Regions from separate parts of the Paenibacillus sp. NPDC057967 genome, predicted to be linked through region 2. Evidence: riboswitches for the same ligand, from Rfam matches in the RefSeq annotation. Region 2 holds a riboswitch; the other holds the start of a gene.
What was found. Region 2 has a riboswitch for cobalamin ahead of ACFVSO_RS06070 (S-layer homology domain-containing protein). Riboswitches for the same ligand answer to the same signal wherever they lie in the genome.
Positions count from the first base shown of each region.

Region 1: it holds a riboswitch for cobalamin, as region 2 does, so the genes downstream of both, ACFVSO_RS15235 (ABC transporter substrate-binding protein) here and ACFVSO_RS06070 (S-layer homology domain-containing protein) in region 2, are expected to answer to the same signal.

Region 1 is NZ_JBHVQB010000005.1:346,319-352,571, forward strand. Features, by position in the region: gene ACFVSO_RS15220 (heavy metal translocating P-type ATPase) at 1-78, shown strand, start outside; gene ACFVSO_RS15225 (sulfite exporter TauE/SafE family protein) at 78-764, shown strand; gene ACFVSO_RS15230 (FixH family protein) at 925-1,407, opposite strand; cobalamin riboswitch at 1,696-1,913, shown strand; gene ACFVSO_RS15235 (ABC transporter substrate-binding protein) at 2,091-3,107, shown strand; gene ACFVSO_RS15240 (FecCD family ABC transporter permease) at 3,108-4,151, shown strand; gene ACFVSO_RS15245 (ABC transporter ATP-binding protein) at 4,148-4,930, shown strand; gene cobT (nicotinate-nucleotide--dimethylbenzimidazole phosphoribosyltransferase) at 5,114-6,181, shown strand; gene ACFVSO_RS15255 (bifunctional adenosylcobinamide kinase/adenosylcobinamide-phosphate guanylyltransferase) at 6,197-6,253, shown strand, end outside.
Region 2 is NZ_JBHVQB010000002.1:355,689-361,941, forward strand. Features, by position in the region: gene ACFVSO_RS06055 (sensor histidine kinase) at 1-1,005, opposite strand, end outside; gene ACFVSO_RS06060 (putative bifunctional diguanylate cyclase/phosphodiesterase) at 1,236-2,570, shown strand; gene ACFVSO_RS06065 (nucleotide sugar dehydrogenase) at 2,589-3,917, shown strand; cobalamin riboswitch at 4,018-4,214, shown strand; gene ACFVSO_RS06070 (S-layer homology domain-containing protein) at 4,379-6,253, shown strand, end outside.

The DNA of each region.
Region 1 (6,253 bases), on a different contig from region 2:
CTCAGCTCTGTATCGGTCGTTGCCAATGCGCTTCGGCTAGGACCTCGCATGGAACGGTCTGCGGAGAGGAACCGCTAATGTCGCTCAGCCTGAACGGAATTGGCCTCATAATGTTGACGGGATTGTTCAGCGCTCCTCATTGCATCGGTATGTGCGGCGGCATCGTATCGGCTGTATCGCTGCAGTCGGCTGCTTCTGCCAGACGATCGATGCTGCTTTATAACGCGGGTCGGATCGTTTCCTATTCGCTGCTAGGGGCTGCTATGGGGGCGGTTGGCTCGTTTGTCGATGTCGCCGGCAGATTCGCGGGGATCAGAGGGCTTGCTTCCATTATTGGCGGCTGCTTCGTCCTGCTATGGCTATGGCGGAAAGTGCAGATCCCGTTCCTGAACCGCTTGTCAGGGAGGCTTCATCAGGAGCTGGCTTCCGGCGTACGTGTCTCCGAGCGCAAAGAGACGGCTCACTTGCTGGCAACGGGCTTTGCATTCGGCTTCCTGCCTTGCGGCTTGACCTATGCGATGAGCATGAATGCTGCGGCTACCGGCTCATTGGCGGAGGGGGCGGTCGTGATGGCTTTGTTTGGCCTTGCGACTATGCCAGCCCTTGTGTTTGCCGCTTCAATTGCTGCGTTGGCCAACAAACATTGGCGGCGTTTCATGCGTCGAGCCGGCGTCGTGACAGCCGTCGCCGTCGGCCTGATCTCGATTCTAAGAGGACTTGCCGCGAATGGAATCATCCCGTCCGTATCGCCGTGGCTATGGTAGTTCATGATAGGCTCGGTTGGTGAGATAGTGTTGTGTGACACGCTTAATCGTGCGGAAACGGCGACACTGGTAAAATAGTGTTGTGTGACATTTTTAATTGCTCATAACGAGTGAAAATGGTGAAATAAGGTTGCGTGGCACGCCAATTCGCTGAAAACGCCTAAAATGGCAAGCTTAAATAGACCGCTTTTAGCGTTCGGGTTACGATGGCGTCTCGGTCGCCGTCGATGGTCAGCGAAGCTTTCCATAGACCAGGCATTAACGGCACCCCTTCGCCAGAGTATAGGCCTGGCGCCGTCTCGGTTAAGGAGAAATCGAAATCGCCGCAGACCATGCTAATCATCTCCAGCTTGATATCGAGCTGCGCTCCCTGTAGCGGGTTACCCGAAGCATCGCTCATTTTTAACTGAAAGGTGTTGCTGGCGAGGACGGTGGCGGGATAATCGACAATATTCCATTCCAATTGTCCGCCGTTATAGCTGTGTACGGTAATGGCGGCATCCGCAGAGATAGCCTGAGGCCTGAGCATGAGCACGATCATTGCAACCACGGCTATCCCTGTCACGAAGAATAATGTCCAGGAAATCCAGCTTCTGCGGCTGGAAGGGGATGTGTGATCCGACGAATTTACAGCTTTGGTCATCTTGATGCCTCCTTATACGATGAGCAATCATACATCTGTAGAACAAGTAATCCGAAGTTGCCCGATGAACATATGGTCGCATAAGGAGGTTCGAACACTAGATCGTTGGCTGCCCGTTATACATTACCTATGTCGGAAGATGAGCGGTTTATGCCTTGCTGAGCTTGGCCGAATGTCAGTGTGATCGCGCAAATGGATGGACAATTGCGGGCGGGAAGTGTATAGTAACTACTGATATTTTAATAGTTGAAAGCAATGAGGTGCTTTGCGAGGCGCAGCATGTCAACCACAGCGGACAAGCTTGATGTTCGCCTGTGTGTCGCAAAAGCTTAATAGGGAAGCCGGTGCAATTCCGGCGCGGACCCGCCACTGTAAGGAGGGCATGAACACGAATCCGCGATTCGTGTGTGCCAACGCAGCCGTAGTACGTCACTGAGCGATCAGCTCGGGAAGACGCGGCATGCGACAATCCGAGCCAGGAGACCTGCCTTTTTGTATGAACGCTGTTACCTACGTGGACTTAGGGAGGTGTTGGAGAGGCATGTTTCGCTGCGCGTATCGCGGCGATTGACACGGGCGTTTCCGGCACAGGGGCCGGGGATGCTTTTTTTTGTGTCCAAATGCAAGATGCAGAAGCAATTCTGCAATAAAAATGACGATCTGATACAGGAGTGAATGAGAAAATGAAGGTAATGTCTTGGACAAAAATGAAAACAGCCGTAAGCCTGCTGCTCATTATGATGATGGTAGTGTTGGCGGCATGCGGTGCGACCACAGATACAGACAAGGGCGCAGTCAACAGCAATAACCAGACCGAACAGGGCGCATCGGCATCCCCAAGCCCGGAAGCAACGCCGGAACCATCAGAGGAAGCCAGTCAGACGACCTATCCGTATGAGGTAACCGACGCCACAGGCACAGCCATTACGTTCGAAAAAGCGCCAAGCGCTATCGTTACGCTGGTGCCAAGCGAAACCGAAACGATATTCGCGATCGGTGCAGGCGCACAAGTGGTAGGCGTCGACGAGTGGAGCAACTATCCGGAGGAAGCAGCGTCCATCGCCAAGATCGGCGATATGACCACGAATATTGAGGCTGTGACTGCGCTTAATCCCGATTTGATCCTGGCTTCTTCTTCCATGAATGTCGATGCCATTGCGAAGCTGCGCGAGCTTGGACTGAATGTCTACGCCACAAATCCGAAAACCTACGATGAAGTAGTTGCCAAAGTAGAGGAAATCGGTAAAATTATGAATATGCAAGCTGGAGCCGCAGAAGTTGCGGATCATATGCGCGAAGTGAAAGAGCAAGTGACGACTGCGGTTAAAGACGCAGAGAAGAAAAAGGTTTACCTGGAGTTTTCGCCTGGCTGGACAGTTGGTTCGGGAGAGTTTTTGGACGAGCTTCTGACGTTGGCTGGCGGCATTAACATCTCTGCGGCGCAGCCTGGCTGGTTCGAAGTTAATGGCGAAGAAGTCATTACGCAAAATCCGCAGCTGATTATTTACCCTGATTTCGGAGAGGAGAAGAGCTCCATCGTCGCAGGTATCGAGACGCGTCCCGGCTGGGAAGCAATCGATGCGGTGAAGAACAATCAAATGTTCGCCGTAACCAACGATCCGCTTGTGCGCGTTGGTCCTCGACTGGCGGACGGACTGCTTGAGCTTGCGAAAGCGATCCATCCTGAGCTTGTCAAATAAATGTTGCGAATAAAAGGAATAACGTATGGAGGAGCAGCTTTGCTCCTTCTTGCTGTTTCTATGATAGCTAGCCTGTCTATCGGCTCCGCAGGATTGTCCTTTGTGGATGTATGGGGCATATTGATTCACCAGCTTCCGGGAATGCCTGATCCCGCCGACAAATGGACAAGCGGGGAAATTGCGATCGTGACGCAGGTGCGGCTTTCGCGGATATGGCTGGATGTGTTGGTTGGCGCTTGTCTTGCGCTGGCGGGAGCAGGATTTCAAGGAGTGCTCCGTAATCCGCTAGCCGATCCCTATACGCTTGGCGTTGCATCGGGCAGCTCTGTCGGGGCTGCGTTTATTATTTTGACAGGCATGCAGCTTGCGCTTGGCCTCTGGACGATACCGGTGGTCGCCTTCACTACGGGGATTCTAACCTTGCTTGCGGTGATCTGGCTATCACGCAGCAGGGGCGTCATGCAGATCGAGACGATTATTTTGTCCGGCGTCATTATTCAATCGTTCCTCGGTGCGTTCGTATCGCTCATGGTGTCGATGTCGCAAGGGGTCGTCAACCAGATCCTGTTCTGGATTATGGGCTCGCTGGCTCATAGAAGCTGGGAGCATGTATATATGATGATTCCATTCCTGGTCATCGCGCTGCCTATTCTGCTGTACTTCAGCCCATCCTTGAATCTGTTCACGCTTGGTGAGAGGCATGCCTCCCATCTGGGGGTTAAGGTGGAGCGGACCAAGCTGATTGTCATGATCATATCTACGCTGCTTACAGCTGCGGCTGTGTCGGTGTCCGGTGTTATCGGATTCGTAGGTCTCGTGGTGCCGCATCTCATTCGCCTGATTGTAGGGCCGGATTATCGGCTTATTATTCCGCTTGCAGGCATTGGGGGCGGGATATTTATGTTATGGGCGGATACGCTGGCACGCAATGTGCTCAGCCCCAAAGAATTGCCGCTTGGAGTCGTAACGGCGCTAATCGGCGCTCCGTTCTTCGCCTATTTGCTGCACCGCAGGATGAAGGTGGAAGGAGGGGCTAAATCTTGAGTCTGGTTGCCAAGCAAGTCGGCGCTCTTATACAAGGAGCGTCTGTGCTGGAGGCGATATCGGCTACGTTCGAACGAAATCGCATCTATGGCATTATTGGTCCCAATGGCGTTGGCAAATCGACACTGCTCCATATCTTGTCCGGCTCGGATGCGCCAAGCTCGGGGACGGTCACGCTTGACGGCATTCCGCTATCCGATATGCCGGGGAAGACACTGGCCCGAAGGCTTGCTGTCTTGCAGCAAGGCGGGTTGCCGCCAGTTGGATTTACGGTACGTGAAGTGGTGGCTATGGGGAGATTCCCCCACCAGAACTGGCTTGGCGGAGAGCAGGAGGATCCCGAGTCTATTATAGACGGGGCGCTCCATGCAATGGGGTTAGTCGACCTTCAAAGCCGCAAGCTGCATCAGCTAAGCGGCGGAGAACGCCAGCGTGTGGCGTTGGCGAAGCTGATGACCCAGCAGCCGGAGATCCTGCTCCTGGATGAGCCGACTACCTATCTCGATATCGGCTATCAGATCGAGCTGCTGGACACAGTGAAGGCATGGCAGAAGCGTAAAGGCCTTCTTGTTATCGCCGTATTGCATGACTTGAATCTGGCCTCCTTATATTGCGATAAGCTCATCGCCTTGCACAAGGGACGGATTACGGCGGAGGGAACGCCTGAAGAGGTGCTGCAGCCAGTCGTGATTGAACGGCTGTATGGAGCGAAAACGACCCTCATCAAGCATCCCGCAACGGGAGTGCCGCAATTAATATTGCAGCCGGGATCAGAGTAAAGCTGTGCCAGAGATGTTATTCAGGCTTAGCTGATATGAATCCATGTATATCAATTAAAGCGGTTCTGGTTTAGAAGCAACACGCGTAAGTATGCGGCCAGTGTTGCCTATGCGGGAGTTAGCTTAGTCTAGCGAAAACGGCAAACGGAAATAGATCAGCCAGTTGAGGGGGAAGTCATAAGCATGAACAATACCGAACTTGAGGAGCGTCTCTTTGCAGTCCTGAGCGCGATTCCGGCTTTCGATGAAGAAGCGGCCCGCCGGGCGGAGCTTCATTCCGATCAATTGACGAAGCCGCCGGGCAGCCTTGGCAAGCTGGAGGCGATTGCGGCTCAGCTCGCAGGAGCGACAGGCGAGCTATGGCCGGATTTGTCCAAGCGGGCGGTCATAGTGATGGCCGCTGATCACGGCGTATGCGAGGAGGGCGTCAGCGCTTTCCCGCAAGCGGTTACGCCGCAGATGGTTCATAATTTCTTGAGTGGCGGCGCTGCTGTCAATGTTCTGGCGCGCCAGGCAGGGGCAGAGGTGGTATGCGTGGATATCGGTGTCGCAGCCGAGCTCAAGCATGATAATCTCGAAAGCCGCAAAGTCGTATGGGGTACCCGGAATATGGCGAAGGAAGCCGCGATGACCCGGTCGGAAGCCGTTGAAGCCATTATGACCGGCATTGCTGTCACCCAGGCACAAATCGCGAAGGGAACGCGATTGTTTGCAACAGGGGAGATGGGCATCGGCAATACGACAGCGAGCGCTGCTATCACATCTGTCCTTGCGGACCTTTCACCCGAGCTGACCGTTGGCCGCGGCACTGGCATTAATGACGGTGTGCTCGCCCATAAGGTTGAAGTGGTTAAGCGCGCAATCGAGCTGAATCAGCCGAATCCCGGCGATCCACTAGATGTTCTCGCCAAGGTAGGCGGCGCGGAAATTGCCGGTCTTGTCGGCGTTATAATCGGATCGGCAGCGAATCGTTGTCCGGTCGTGATAGACGGCTATATTTCCACGACGGCGGCGCTTGTCGCTTCCAGGCTGTCGCCGCGCACGGTTCCGTATATGCTGGCTTCCCACTTGTCGCATGAGCTGGGCCATTCCAGGCTTATGGAGGCGATCGGCTTGTCTCCGCTCATTCATCTGGAGATGAGGCTGGGCGAAGGCACGGGAGCGGTACTCGGCTTCCATCTGCTGGATGCTTCGCTTCTTCTTATGCAGGAGATGGCGACCTTTGACAGTGCGGGAATATCGAAGTCATAACCGGGAGGAAGGCTCATGGCTATACTGATTACAGGCGGCGCGCGCAGCGGCAAAAGCCGCTTCGCGGAACAA
Region 2 (6,253 bases):
CAACAGCAACAGGCCGAACAACAGGTCAGAGAATTGCAGCAGCAACTGGGACGGAGCAAAAATAATGAATAGAAAAAGTACCGCGCATAATAACTGGAACCAAGCCAGCGAGCGTCTTTTGCCGTTTTGCGGAAAAAGCTGCTTGATTAGCGGAGGCACGACTGCTGCAATCCCCATGTAAGTCAGGAATACGCTTCTGATCCCAAGCTCGAACGGAATGGTCACCCAGTGGAACAATAGCCGGTCATCGTCGACAAGCACGCTGAGGGTTGCCGACAATACAAGCAGGAAGAAATAGAGCAGCATTTTATGGGATGGCCCTATGAAAAATAAAATGATGGCGTATAAACCGTGCAGCAGAATGACCACGCATAAGACAAGCTGCATGGCGATAGATAGATTGCTTTTGAGCAGGATGGCGTCCTGCGTCCCGAACCAGAGCGCCGTCGTGATGCCGCTTTTCGGCACATGGCTGGACATCTGGATAACCAGATCGATGACCTTGGTTCCTGCCGGTAAATCAAGAGTAGCCGGGAGGCTTTTGCCTACGAATTGTTCCGGCGACTCGGATGGATTGCCGAATTTCTCGATCAATGTCCCATTGGCGTATAGGGCAGAAGCGAATCTTAATTTGCCCGTTCGAATACTGTAGGCTTGTTGCTCATTCTCTGGCAGCCATATGCGCAGCCGGTAGGTGCCGTACCAATACGAAGTATCGCCGTCTGTTGAAAATGCGTCTGTCCAGTCTCCCGGAACCTGAATGTAGGAAGCGGAGTCCATTTTCGGAAAATCTTTTTCCCGCAGATTCATCGGGTAGAATTCCCATTCTCCATTCAAAGGGACCACACGTTTGGAGGAAGGCTGCCAATCACGCAAGTCCAGTTGGCCGCTCTCGGCTTTAGGTTGATGGTGGAACAGCTCAGGGCTGTACCATAGCAAGCGTATGGCTGTAAGTGCAATAACGAATAAGAAAGTTAGGAGCAGCCGTTTTTTTGTCGTCATCATAACACGTCTTTCGACATTTCTTATGAATCTCCTTTTCTGCTGTTGCTATTATATTCGTCCGTTCTCCATTATTTAGCATGTTTTGTTCGCATTAGACATCTTGTTGAGAAATTGTCTAGATATGTTTGATATGCTTGAATCAGCAATCTATCCAACTCATCATTTACATACAAGGACTGGTCACTATTGTTGTTCTTTATCTTTTATTACTAAGCGCATTGATCTACATCATGTTGCAAAAGAGAACAAACGCCTCGTTTCGGCAAGAATTGGAGAAGCTGGCTTACCGGGACAGCATTACCGATCTGCCTAATCGCCATGCGATGACTCGTTTCTTTGATCGTTATGAAGCAAATGGCATTGCGGGCGTATTGTTTTTGGATCTGGATCATTTCAAAGCCGTAAACGATACGCTAGGCCACCATATCGGCGATCAGCTCGTTAAGGAGGTCGGAAGCCGTCTCAGTGCCTTTATTGACGGCCCTCGCCAGCATGTATTCAGAATTGGGGGAGATGAATTTCTCGTGGTGATGCAGGCCGGGAACAAGGAAGGCGCGGAGCGGCTTGCCATAGATATCTTTCATCATATGAAGAAGCCTTTCCTCATTGAGCATAATGAACTCTATGTAACATGCAGTATAGGAATCAGTGTAGGTCCCGTTCAGGATCAAAATCGTCTTACGCTGCTGAAGGCAGCCGATACTGCCATGTACCGGGCGAAGGCGCTCGGGAAAAATCAATATTGCTTCTACAATGAGCAGATTGGCCATGCGCAGAGTCGAAGGCTGGAGCTGGAGAAGGATTTGCGCCGGGCCTTCGAGCAGAAGCAATTTTTTTTGGTGTATCAGCCGAAGTGGAACGTACAGACGAACAGCTTGTCCGGCTTTGAGTCATTTATTCGGTGGAATCATAGCAGGCTCGGCGTTGTACATCCGGATGAGTTCATTCCGGTTGCAGAGGAGAATGGGCTCATTATGCCGCTAACGGAATGGACGCTGGAGGCGGCGTGCTCCCAGTGCAAGGAATGGATGGACAAGGGCATTGACCAGTCGGTAGCTGTCAATGTATCACTCAGCCTGTTCCGCAATGACAGACTGCTGGAGACAATCAGGGCCGTGCTGAAGCAGACAGGGCTGCCGCCGGACCGGCTGGAGCTGGAGATTACGGAATCTGTCGTGCTGCACGATGTGAACGATATTATGAAGCAATTGACAGGAATCCGGGAGCTTGGGATTCGAATCGCAATGGATGACTTCGGAAGCGGCTATTCCGCGCTTGGCCTGCTGGACCGGATTCCGATCGACTCGCTGAAGCTGGACCGCCTGTTCACAAGCGATATGGACAAGCCCGTCAAGCAGACGATGATTCAAGCCATCGTGCTTATGGCGGAAAGCCTGAATGTCGAAGTGGTGGCCGAAGGCATCGAGGACCCGCAGCATATGGCGCTGCTCCGGGAATTAGGCTGTCATGTGATGCAAGGCTACTATTATAGCAAGCCGATGCAGGCATCCGCGATGGAGGAATGGCTGAATAACGCGCTACGGACGACGATCGGCAAGACATAGAGGCAGGATGAATGAGAAATGGGGATGAAGCGGATGATGTATACGCGATTAGTCAATCGGGAGACCGCTATTGCAATCATCGGTCTCGGCCATGCCGGCTTGCCGCTGGCGCTGGCCTTCTCGAAGCATGTGCCGGTCATCGGCTATGATGCCCATGCAGATCGAATTGAGCGTTATCGCCAGGGGGTTGATGCGACAGGCGATGTGGGTTTTCAGGTTATTCGGGACAGCCAAGTGGAATTCACATCGGACGAGTCCAGATTAGAGGACGCGGAATTCTATATTATTGCGGTTCCGGCATCTGCCGGGCGGGGCCTTGCCCCGGATTTGTCGCTTGTGCTTGAAGCGAGCCAGACCGTTGCCAGACGGATGAAGATTGGAGCAGTCGTCGTCTATGAATCGACCCTCTATCCGGGCATGATCGAAGAGGCTTGCATCCCCGTGCTGGAGGAAGTGTCCGGCTTGTTGTCCGGCGAGGATTTCAAGGTAGGATGCTCGCCGGGAAGCGGCAGAGGAGACGAATCCACAGAGCCATCCCGCAGGACAGTGAGGAAGATCGTCTCCGGCATGGATGACGATACGCTGGATATCGTAGCCAGCGTATACAGTATTATTGCAGATGGAGGCGTATTCCGCGCAGGAAGCATGAAAGCGGCCGAATCGGCGCAAGCCATCGGGAAAGCCCGAAGTGATCTTCACTTGGCTTTTATGAACGAGCTGTCCATGCTGTGCAATCGGCTGGGAGTGGATACGAAAGCGGCGCTGGAGGCGGCGGGCGTATATGAAGAGGAGCTTCCCATCCGTCCCGGATTGTCTGTCGCACAGAGCGAAGCCGCCGATGCCTGCGATCTGCTGCGACACGCCGAGGCGGCCGGTTATTCATTTCCTCTCCTGCGGGCTGGCCGGCATATTAATGATGGCATGGGCAGATACATTGCCCGGCAATTCATTAAGCAGCTGACGGGACTCCGAATGGATATTCGTTTTGCAAGAGTAGGCATTATCGGATTTTCTACGATAGAGAATGACCCGGATATCCGTCATACGCAAGTGTCTGATATTGTGGATGAGCTGCAGCAATACGGGATTTATCCCATTATTGTCGATCCGCTTGTCGACAGCCGGCTGGCGTATGAGCAATACGGCATAGAGCTGTCCGATTTATCCGCTCTTCATCATCTGAATGCTGTGCTTGTGGCAACGCCGCACCAGATGATCGCGGATATGGACGTTGCGGACTTCGACAAGCTGTTCGGGGACAGCCAGAAGAAGCTGCTATGCGATGTGAAGGGGATTTACAATAGAACGAAATTTGAGCTGCAAGGCTACCGATACTGGAGTCTATAAAGCTGGCACTGCGTGAAAGCGGGCTGAAAGTTGGCACGATTTCGTGTACGATCATAGATTTTTATTGCCATCAAAGGTTGCGTGTAGTAGCATGTAGCCAACTGAATAAGATTTTTATGGTGCTTTTGAGATGGAGTTGCATCCTATCAGAAGTTAAAAGGGAAGTTCGTTAGAATCGAACGCGGTCCCGCCACTGTAACGCAGAGCCTGCGATCATGATCCACTGTCACAAGACGGGAAGGAGATCGTCCGGCGATGAAGCGAAGCCAGGAAACCTGCCATAAGAATGCTCTATGGAATCCCACGCGGATGGGAAGGGAGGTATTGGCGTCATTTAATGGAAGAGGCTTAGTTCGGCCCTTCTGTCTATTAAATGTTATTTTGTTTCGTACAACATCTTTCTTCTGACTGAAGGAAGGTGTTTTTTGTTATGCCCAACTTTATGGAGGAGTGAATGCATCATGTTCTACAATCGAGTGAAAGTCAGATTTGCCGCACTAATTCTCAGCTTGATGATGCTGGTCTCCGTTCTCAGCCCTGCCTATGCATGGGCGGCGGACGAAGCCGGCATGCCGGTCCTGCAGCTTGAAGAAGCGGTTGCCAATGATACGGGGACTGACGATGAACCGGGCGCGCCTGTAGAAGAGGCAGAAGGGGAGTCGAATGAGTCAGCCGCCGAACCGGATGAGCCAGGAAATGAAGAAGAAGTAGCAGCCGCTGTGGCTGCAGAGGATGATGCCATAGCCTCCTATACGGATGCCATGGAGAAGGTTGCTGCTTATTATGCAGGGAAAATGCCAAGCTCTCCTGCTGGGGATTGGGAAGCTTTCGTGGCGTTAAGAGCAGCCTCGGAGCATGTTGATTTACCAGCATGGCCGAATTATGAGTGGCGTAAGAAGGACCCTGGCTTTAAGCCGAATACAGGCGATAACAGCCATATCTATTATATCTACGGTCTGTTAAGTGTCGGACAGAACCCGGCTGATGCATTCGATACGCACCGGAACCTGTTTGCCGAGCTGGCGAGCCAGCTAAATAAGGAGACGGGCAACTTCGGTAACCTCGGCAAGCAGATTTGGGCGATGGTTGCACTCGAAGTTGGGCGCGATCTAGGCGTGGATGTCGGTACGTGGAACGAAGAGAGTCGCAGACTTGCGCTGCAATTTCTGTTATCGCAACAAAAGGAAAACGGCAGTTTCGGCTCCTTCAGTCAGATCGACTACACGGGCTGGGCGCTAATCGTCTTGTCCCGATACGATGGCGAAGCGGTTAGCCAAAGCATTGAGAAAGCCAAGCAATATTTGAAGAGCATGCAAAAAGAGGGCGGCGGTTTTAACGGCGCCAGCAAATATGAATCCGAGAATTCGAACAGCATCGCCTGTGCTATACAGGGTCTGGTTGCGGTTGGCGAGGATCTGACCGATCGGACGGGCTTTTGGGCCTTTGACGGCAAGACGCCAATGGATGCGCTGCTGAGACATCAGCTAGATGACGGTTCTTTCACTTGGCAACTCATCAAACCGGGATCGATCGGCATGGCAACCAAGCAAGCCGCCGTTGCGGTACTGGACGTCGTGAATGGCCAGTCCTCCTGGTACAAGCTGGGCGAGCTAACCTTCGAGCCAGAGCCTGATCCGACACCGGAAGAAGCCTTGCTCAAGATTGCGGACTACTATAACAGCCATCTTCCGGCAGAGCCGAGCTGGGATTGGGAAGCATTCGTAGCCGTAGCGGAGGCACGCAATCATGCCGAGATTACGCCTTGGCCGAACTATGACTGGCGCACCAAGGACCCGGGCATCAAGCCGGATGCCGCGGACAACAGCCATATCTATTATATATACGGTTTGCTTGGCGTCGGGCAGAATCCGGCGGAAGCATTCGATACCAAGCGGAACCTGTTCGCCGAGCTGGCAAGCCAGCAGAACAAGGAGACAGGCGCCTTCTCCAATCTGGGCAAACAAGTATGGGCCATGGTTGCGCTGGAGATCGGAGCCGATCTCGGCGTTGATGTTGGCTCTTGGAATGAAGAGAATCGCAACAAGGCGCTTGAGTCGCTGCTTAAGCAACAGAAGGACAATGGCAGCTTTGGCTCCTTCAGCCAGATCGACTACACGGGCTGGGCGCTCCTTGTGTTATCCCGATTCGAAGGCGAAGCCATCGAACAAAGCATTGAGAAGGCCAAGCAATATTTGAAGAGCATGCAGAAGGAAGGCGGCGGCTTCGCCGGCACCAGCATGTGGGATACCGAGAACTCGAACAGCATTGCCTGTGCCATTCAAGGCTTGGTCGCAGTCGGGGAGGACTTGACTGACCGTGCAGGCTATTGGGCTATT